DNA from 2 places in the Vreelandella sp. 21 genome. Region 1 is predicted to be linked to the other one. Evidence: predicted binding sites of a transcription regulator. Region 1 holds the regulator's gene; the other holds the start of a gene.
What was found. Region 1 encodes FNR, which switches genes on or off when oxygen is low (the NO sensors DNR and NnrR bind a similar motif). Its sites were predicted from a motif close to TTGATNTANATCAA; they were not measured.

Region 1 (4,837 bases):
TAGATCGAGAAATGGTGCTCACTGCCCGCCATTTAGACACTTCACGCCCGGTGCAACAGTTACACTGGGGTGGTGGTACGCCCACATTTCTAACCTTGGCACAGATGGGGGACCTAATTGACCGCCTAGATGCCCGTTTTGGTTTATCTAGCTCAGCCGATCGCGATTACGCTATTGAAATAGATCCTCGTGAAGCAGACGTATTTACGTTGCGCCATCTACAGTCTCTCGGCTTTAATCGACTAAGCCTTGGTGTACAGGATTTAAATCCGCAGGTACAAAAAGCCATCAACCGAGTACAACCCCGGGTACTCACCGAAACGTTGATGGAAGAAGCACACCGTCTTGGTTTTCGCTCACTCAATCTTGATTTGATTTATGGACTGCCATTTCAAACCGAAAAAAGCTTTGCCGAGACGCTAAGTCAAGTCATCGAACTAAACCCGGCACGGCTGTCCGTATTTAATTATGCGCACATGCCCACCCGCTTTGCGCCACAGCGACGCATTAACGAAACGGATCTTCCCAGCGCTGATGAAAAGCTGGCTATTTTGCATACCACCATAGAAATGCTGACTAACGCAGGCTATGTGCATATTGGCATGGATCACTTTGCACGACCTGACGATAGTCTAGCGATTGCTCAGCGCAACGGCACACTGCAACGAAACTTTCAGGGCTACTCTAGCCATGCACAGTGCGATTTAGTTGGCTTAGGCGTATCCGCTATATCACGGGTTGACGACGTTTACGCACAAAACCCGACCCAGCTTAACCAATATGAAGCAGCCTTAGATCAAGGTAAGCTGGCAACCGTTAAAGGATTAAGGTTAAATAAGGACGACCTAATACGAAGAGACGTGATTGAACGGCTAATGTGCGACATGCATATTGATCTAGCGGCAGTTGGAAAGCGTTGGCACATCGATGCTAGTGACTATTTTTCCACCGCAATTGAGCAATTGAAGACAGCTGAGCAAGACGGCTTAATCACTCGCCATCAGCAAGTTATTAGCGCCACCCCCACTGGGCGGCTGCTGATTCGTCATTTAGCGATGGCCTTTGATGCTCGCCTAACTGACCAATCTACTCAGCGCTACTCTAAGATTGTATAAGCTTCTTGAGACGTCTTGCCTCTGGGCCTATGATGGCTAACGAGAAAGGGAGAATGATATGCCACACCCCGCCAGCCAACGACGCTCACTGCTGCAAGAGGCGCGCTGCCAGACCTGTAGCCTAAGCTCGCTGTGTCTACCGCTCGCCTTAGAGCTTGAGGACATGAGCCAGTTTGATGCCATCATTCGCCGCCGCGCACCGCTCAAAAAAGGCGAGCCCCTGTTTCGCCAGGGTGATCACTTCACCAGTGTGTATGCCGTCCGCTCAGGCAGCCTGAAACAGGTGACCAGCGAAGGGAACGGCAATGATCAGCTGACAAATTTCTACCTTCCCAGCGAACTAGTAGGATTGGACGGAATTGATGAAGAGCACTACCCCGGTAGCGTCATTGCACTGGAAACCACTACGGTGTGTGAAATCCCATTTGACCGTTTGGACCTGCTTTCCGAAGAACTGCCCGAACTACGTGGCCAGCTTTATCGGAGCATGAGCAAAGAATTGCGAGATGACCGGCGCATGATGCGCTTGCTATCCCGCAAGACGGCCGATCAACGACTAGCAAGCTTTTTAGTCACCCTTTCAGACCGTTTTCGCCGCCGTGGATACTCGCCTTATAGCTTCAGACTCTCCATGTCCCGCGCCGACATCGGCAATTACTTAGGCTTGGCGGTAGAAACGGTCAGCCGTATTCTTAGCCGCTTTCAACAGCAAGAGGTGGTGGCTGTTTCAGGGCGCGAGGTTAATATTTTAAATATGCGGCGCCTCATCACGCTAGCTGAAGAGGAAGAACAGTCGGCTAGTCCACGCTAAGCGCCTGAATACGCCCTTCCATCAACGCCGCTTGTTTGGCTTCAAGGCCAGCAAAGTCAAATAAACGGCGGTCTGCTAGCTGGGAAGGCGCTACATTGGTCACTGCTTTAAACATGCTTTCTAGACGTCCTGGGTGTTTTTTATCCCACTCAGCCAACATATCTTTGACGACTTGACGCTGGAGATTGGGCTGAGAGCCACATAAGTTGCAGGGAATAATCGGGAATTCCATTAGTCGAGAAAACTCTGCAATATCAGCCTCTTTGCAGTAGGCAAGAGGGCGAATGACAATATTCTTGCCATCGTCAGATAAAAGCTTGGGAGGCATTGCTTTCAAAGTGCCACCAAAGAACATGTTAAGAAATAACGTTTCTAAAATATCTTCACGATGATGCCCTAGGGCAATTTTCGTTGCCCCAATTTCCTCGGCAAACCCATAGAGAGAGCCACGTCTTAGTCGTGAGCAGAGCGCGCAGGTCGTTTTTCCTTCTGGGGTTTTCTCTTTCACCACCGAGTAGGTGTCACGCTCTAGAATGTGGTATTCAACCCCCACTTTATCTAGGTACTGGGGCAGCACATGCTCCGGGAAGCCTGGCTGTTTTTGATCCATATTGACGGCGACCAGAGAGAAGTTAACCGGCGCGTTGCGCTGCAGGTTAAGCAGTATCTCCAGCATCGTATAGCTATCTTTGCCGCCAGACAGGCACACCATCACCTTGTCACCTTCACCAATCATTTGATAATCAATGATGGCGTTGCCAACCTCTCGCCGTAAGCGCTTTTGTAGCTTATTAAATTCACGCTTTTGTTTAGCGGCGTGATGCTCGGATGGTGTCTGTGCGCTATTAACAGCAGGACTGTCAACAGAAACAGTATCAGGCGCTGCGGGGTCAAAATAGTCAGGTTGTAGCATGGTGTAGGCACTGCCGATGGTAGAAGAAGCAGCGGGCATTCTAACAAGACTCACCACGTCCACCCAAGATAAACCCGTGGATTCATCCCATGAGGGTAGTAACGACTACCCCTGCTGGGCGATCTCGCGCTGCAAACGCAGATATAAAAGCGCGCTTGCGGTTGCATCCCCAAGCACTCCCATCCATTGAAGAGCGGGGATTTGCCAACGAGCGAGCGCTTCGGTTAGGCGGCCACTTGTCCCACACTGTGGATGTAAGCGACGCAGTTGGCGATAGTGTAGCTTTCCAACATCGACCTGGGCATTGGGCAAACCAAATCCCAACCCTGCTTTAAACAAAAGATTTAGGTGTTCCACCGAGCGCCCTAACTCCCAGCCAATTAGCGGCCGATTACCGATGAATTCAGCCAGCGCCCCAAGATGCTCAGCGTTCGGCGCCAGCACCGTATCCGTCGCATACAGCTGATGATGTCGCCGCAGCGCAGGGGCGTTGTTGTTCTGCTCTTCTGCCAGGGTAGCCACCCAGGCTCGGCTGGTCTGTACTCTCCCTGGGCTTAAGACAACAGCAGCGACGCTGACCACCGGCGCTTGGCCTGGGCTAACCTGGCAGGCAAGCGCCACCATTTCTTCCCCCATGTAGGGCTGAAACAGCCATGCGTAGGGGGAATCTGCCCAACGTCGACGGTCGCTTTCGCGCTGCATTAATGTACGCAGCGAGCCACTGAGCAGTGACATATGCCGGTCTAACAAGCGCATTCCGCTCACGAATACTCCAAATGATAACGATGGGAGAGCCGCTGCTTAAAATCTTTTACGATATGCAGCGCCTCACGCAACAGGTCACGCTCAAGGGACGAGAGTTCTTGCACCACAACACGGTTACCACGCTGCTGAGTCGACGCTTCTGCTGTCTGCAACTGCTGCTTTAAACGTAGTTCGGTAAACAGCGCCAGCGCCTCGCCCAGGTCGTCAGCAAAACGGCGATCAAGACGACCATCTTCTGCTAAAGCGTCCAGGCGATCTAAGGTGGAAGTGGCATTAATGCGTCGCTCGAGGGCCATTGTGCGCACCCCATGAACAATAGGAAAAATACCGCCTTTTTTAATATCGATCCCATGCTGAGGCTTTTTTAAGGAGCCAAATAGCGTTAGCGGTGTTGAGAAACGCAGCGCAGCACGCGCAAAGTAAGACAGCAATAGCTCATCCCGTGAGCAGCGTTCAAACAGCTCTGCACGCACGCTGTCTAGCAATTGCGGATTACCAGCCACACCATGGGCATCCAGCAAAATCGCCAGCTTCATTAGGCTGTCGCCATCTCTTGCACTCACCCATTTAGCAATGTTGTTTTTCCATTGCGACACAGTGCCAACCCATTCAGGATTAGACACCATGATATTACCTGGGCATGGTGGGTAGCCGAGCTGAATCAGCGTTTGGGTAAGCACATTCATGTCTTCGGCAAGCGAAGGCCATTGGTTGTCATCGGCTAAAATCAGGCCATTATCTTGATCTGTTTTAAGAATTTGTTCACCGCGCCCTTCGCTCCCCATCACCATTAGGCAACTTTGGGAGTGATACTGCTCAGGAATAACAAATGACCACGCTTTATTGATAATTCGGCCATTCAACGCGGCCAGTAGGTCCATGGCAAAACGTAGCTTGACCCCTTGCGCCATAAGCGCATTCACCAATTCTGGCGTGCGTTGACTGGCAGCCGCCAATGCTTCTAAGCTATTCGCCTGTTCTACCTGCAGACTAACGACATAGCTACGGCTCGAAAAATAGCTAAGGACATCCGTTAGCTCCACCACCCCTTTCAGGGCGCCCTGTTCCATAACCACTACCCGCGTTACTTTATGCCGCGTCATCAGCACGAGCGCTTCAAATAAGTATTGATGGGGGGTAACGGTCACCAACGAGAAATGGGCCACATCCTCAACGGGCGCTGTATGTTCATAGTTATTCAGCACGACACCATTGAGCAAATCGGTTTTAGTG
Region 2 (4,837 bases), 1.1 Mb from region 1:
AACGCAGTCGCAACTCCTTGCCTAGGCGTTAATGGCAAGGTGAGAACCACCACCAAGGAAAGGATAAACAGCATGGAAATGATCGATCAGCTTCGGGATGGAAAAACCAAAGCATTCGCCAAGCACTGCTTTGAACGCTACTCCCCTGAAGAGCTGAATGCAGCCTCAGAAGGTGCGCCGGATCAGGATGAAATGGCGCACTGGGAAATTACCGCAGGCCAATGGGAAGAAGCCATTGCAGCCGCACTTGCAGATCACCACTCACAAGGCTAAATAGAGTGCTCAGCAAAAATGAGTATGGTTGCGCCACCTGTGGCTTGTTCTTCAATTCCCCTAGGTGGCGCTGATCTTTCACAAATAGGTATTGGCTTATTTCTGCTTAGCCTCGAGTATGCGCCAGCCCATTTTCTCAGCCTCAATTAACAGATAAATCATTCCGCTACTTAAAATGATGGCTAGCCAATGCATAATGCTTAACCCTTCGCTACCGAAGATAAGCTGCATAAAGGGTAGATAGGTAAACGCCATTTGCAGCAGCATCACCATCATAATAGCGATCCATACCGGCCGACTGCCAAAAATGCCAGCAAACGACAGCGTACTATTAATTAAAAAGCGGCTATTGATCAAATAAGCGGCACTACCAGTGACCAGCATATTGACTGCCCCTGCCCGCGCTAGCGCTTCGCTGCCACCTTGGTTGAGTATCCAAGAGAACATGCCGAAGACGCCAACAAGCAGTAGCACAGACACAAAAATCACTCGCCATAATAAAAACAGATCAAGCAGCGGTGCTTTAGGATCTCTTGGCTGGCGCGCCATTAAGTCTTTTTCCCCAGTCTCAAACGCTAATGCCAGACCTAGCGTAATCGCTACCACCATATTTACCCATAATGCCTGTAACGGCGTTACCGGTAGCACCGAGCCGGATAGCACGGCTAGCATGATCGCCAAGCCTTGAGCACCGTTGGTGGGCAGAATAAAGGTGATCGTTTTACGGATGTTATCGTAGACTTTGCGGCCTTCTTCAATAGCACTGACAATGGTTGCGAAGTTATCATCTGCCAGTACCATTTCAGAAGCATCTTTCGCCGCCTCAGTCCCCTGTACTCCCATAGCAACGCCGACATCAGCACGTTTTAAGGCAGGCCCATCATTAACACCATCCCCAGTCATGGAGCAAACACCGCCCCGCGCCTGCATCGCCTTAACTAAACGCAATTTGTGCTCGGGTGATGCCCGAGCAAAGACATCAATCTCTAAAATGATATCTTCTAACGCTGTATCGGACATCGCTTCAATTTCTCGCCCGGTCAGCGCTTTATGGGTTTGCGCAAAACCCAGTTGTTTAGCAATAGCCAGCGCTGTCGAAGCATGATCACCGGTAATCATAACGGGACGAATACCCGCTTGTTGGCAACGTTTAACCGCTTCAATGGCCTCTTCTCTTGGTGGGTCCAGCAAGCCAATAATTCCCAGTAAGCGCAACCCACCTTCAATATGGTGATGATCAAGCTCATCGATTGCAGCGGCAGGTTTATCCGCAATAGCTAGTACGCGTAAACCTCGCGAGGAAAGCTCGTGAATACGGTTTTCCCACTCATTACGATCAATATCGACAGTGCCTTGCTTGGTAGCAACGCTGTCGCACATTTCTATCAAACGATCAGGCGCCCCCTTTACGATGACACGCTGGCCATCAGCTCCTGCATGCAGAGTGGCCATATACTTAAAGTCTGACTCGAAAGGGATTGCATCTACCCGTGGAAACTGCTGGCGCACCTCTGACGTTTTTATACCTGCTTTTTCACCGGCAACTACTAACGCGCCCTCTGTCGGGTCACCATAAATCTGATACTGTCCCGCTTGCTGATGCAGCTCAGTGTCGTTACACAATACGCCAGCACGTAAAAAATCGCTTAACGGTTGGGCACTGTCCATATCGACACATTCTGTTTCTTGTTCACCGCAGGCACGCAGTCGATAAAAAGCCCCCTTGGGCGAGAAACCGATACCCTCGATGAAAAACTGCTCGTCACCCAGCCATACCGCTTGAGCCGTCATTTCATTGCGCGTCAATGTGCCCGTTTTATCGGAAAAAATAGTCGAGATGGAGCCCAACGTTTCTACAGCAGGAAGCCGACGAATAATGGCGTTGCGCTTCGCCATGCTTTGCACACCAAGCGCGAGCCCAATGGTAACAATGGCAGGTAGACCTTCGGGAATCGCGGCCACCGCTAGACCGACAGCAGCCATAAACATATCCGCAGCGGGCTGGTCATGAAGAAGCGTGCCTAACAGCGCGGTAATAGCGGCGGCACCCAAGATAAAAATTGCCAGCACCCTACCCGCACGATCAAGCTGCTGAAGCAGCGGTGTTTTAATTTTTTCTACACCACGCAGAAGTTCAGAAATTTTGCCGATTTCAGTGTAACGCCCCGTCTCAACGACCAAACCACGGGCATTGCCTTGCACCACAATTGTACTGGCAAACGCCATACTGCTGCGCTCCGCAAGATCCACATCTGCGCCCACTGGGTGCGACTGCTTCTCAACAGGAACCGACTCCCCAGTTAGAGCCGCCTCGTCGGTGCGAAAACGCCGCGCTTCAATCAGTCGCACGTCCGCAGGTATCCGGTCACCACTCTCCACCAGCACGATGTCCCCTGGCACTAACGCTTCGGCAGGAATTGTGGTGCGCTTCCCGTCACGTATGACATTGGCCTGGGGAGAAAGCATATTGCGGATGCTATCAAGCGCTTGCTCAGCTTTTCCTTCCTGGATAAAACCAATCAGCGCAATCACGGCTACCACCCCCACAATGGCCGCCGCATCAATGACGTGCCCAAGCAGGAAACTGGCAATAGCAGCAACCAGCAGTATAAGAATTAAAATATTATTGAGCTGATCCAATAAACGCCGATACCAAGGACGTCCCTGAGCCTGCTGAAGACGATTCGGACCATAGCGCTCTATGCGCGCTTGAGCCTCAGTGGTAGATAGGCCGTCGGCAGTAACACCCTGCCACTCAAGCACTTGATCTATCGAGGCACTATGCCACTCTCGCGATGACTTGGCAGGTGTTTGAGGGTTTTCCATCCATAAGCTCCCTTGTTAAATATATTGTCAGCTTACAGCAGGTTGCTGCGCTGCAGTACTACTGTTATCCATAAAGTAACAAGGAAATGATGCAACGCAAAAAACGCCACGCCACCCAGGCTAAGTAGCGTCGCTCAGCATTTAATTAGCTATTTTGATCCGTTAATTTTTGGAATAGGTCGTAAGAATCAAACTAAAGAGCTAAACCTTCTCGTAGATAGTAAAAATATGATCAGCGTCAAAGGAGCAGCTACTAATGACAACCTTTATTCTGGGCGCGACTATGCTATTCCTAACAGGGTTCGACTCCTAACTGCACACAAGGAACCAATACAATGACAACGTTAATGTTTCCCAATCTGACAGCGAATACAACCAACAAGGATACGATACTGGTTCTTTGGCATCAGCCTTGGGTGGAAGCCACACATTCGGCCGCAAAGCTGCAACGCGTCTGGCTAGAAACTATTAACGAAGCACTTCGGTATGAGCTTGATTTCATTTCAACCGTGGCCCCCATCTACAGCAAGCTAACCTGCTGCATGCTCGGTTTTGAAGGACCTCAAACCCCAGCATCAATGGCAGCTTGCTACCACAGCATCGCAGGAGACATGACAGAGGCCACTTTTAACCGCATGCGCAAGGTATCGGAACTCAGCGAGGACTTACGCGAGCGGATATGGAGTGAGCTGTAAGCTGTGGCTAGACTAACCTGAGGGCTGTGAGCAATTATTCAACGGCCCTCTTACCCCAGGGAAGTACGAGGCCTTGATATGCCAACCCCAAGCCGTGAAAGTCTACTTAGCGACCATCACCCTGATGCAGTGCGTAAACGGCTAGCGACTCCAGTAAAAGCATCAACGCTTCCAGATGCTGTGCTCGGCGGTATCGATGGTTGCGTGACGACTTTTGCGGTTGTATCAGGGGCATTTGGAGCAGGTTTTTCACCACAGGTGGCGCTTGTACTGGGTTTCGCCAACTTACTCGCTGACGGCTTCAGCATGGCAGTAAGCAATTACGAAGCCGGGCAGGCACAGCTTGCTCAGATCGCCAGTACTGAGCGTATCGAACGGCAACATATTGACCTGGTGCCTGAGGGCGAACGCGAAGAGATTCGCCAACTTTTTCACGCTAAAGGTTTCGAAGGAGAACTACTTGAACAAGTAGTGGAAACGCTATGTCGTGAACCGGATAGATGGGTGACTACTATGTTACAAGAAGAACATGGGCTTTCATCTGTTGGACTTAACCCTCTTCGAGCAGCGTTAGTTACCTTTAGTGCTTTTTTGATCGTAGGCGCTCTACCGTTACTTCCGTATACGATACCTAGCATAGCAACCACGACGCAGTTTCTAGCCAGTCTAGGGCTGGCTTGCGGCGTATTCCTTGCTATTGGCATGCTCAAGAGCGCCGTCTACGGCCTACCGGCTTGGCGCTCAGGCCTGCGTACTCTTTTCATGGGTAGCGCTGCGGCCGGGCTCGCCTTTGCGACAGGCTATCTCGCGCAGCGTCTATTAGCAGGCTAGGCCTATAAAGACCTGCTTGGCTATTAATAATCATAGTATGTCAGTAAGCTTCACAACTTATGCTAATGATTGCTAATCCAGAATGAAGCTTAAAACCAAAAAACGGCCACCGCTGTAATAGCTAAGTGACCGTTTTATCTGTTTGGTCGGAGTGACAGGATTCGAACCTGCGACCTTTGCAACCCCATTGCAACGCGCTACCAAGCTGCGCC

Region 2: a site for FNR is predicted at 3,328-3,341, ahead of ACN06F_RS09470 (cation-translocating P-type ATPase). Genes of this name have one in related genera too.

The regions. Positions count from the first base shown of each region.
Region 1 is NZ_CP194673.1:3,125,389-3,130,225, forward strand. It holds gene hemN (oxygen-independent coproporphyrinogen III oxidase) at 1-1,115, shown strand, start outside; gene fnr (fumarate/nitrate reduction transcriptional regulator Fnr) at 1,174-1,926, shown strand; gene ttcA (tRNA 2-thiocytidine(32) synthetase TtcA) at 1,913-2,878, opposite strand; gene ACN06F_RS14425 (DNA polymerase III subunit epsilon) at 2,945-3,595, opposite strand; gene ACN06F_RS14430 (putative nucleotidyltransferase substrate binding domain-containing protein) at 3,601-4,837, opposite strand, start outside.
Region 2 is NZ_CP194673.1:2,001,216-2,006,052, forward strand. It holds gene ACN06F_RS09465 (hypothetical protein) at 73-273, shown strand; gene ACN06F_RS09470 (cation-translocating P-type ATPase) at 370-3,099, opposite strand; gene ACN06F_RS09475 (hypothetical protein) at 3,435-3,794, shown strand; gene ACN06F_RS09480 (VIT1/CCC1 transporter family protein) at 3,873-4,625, shown strand; tRNA gene ACN06F_RS09485 (tRNA-Pro) at 4,769-4,837, opposite strand, start outside.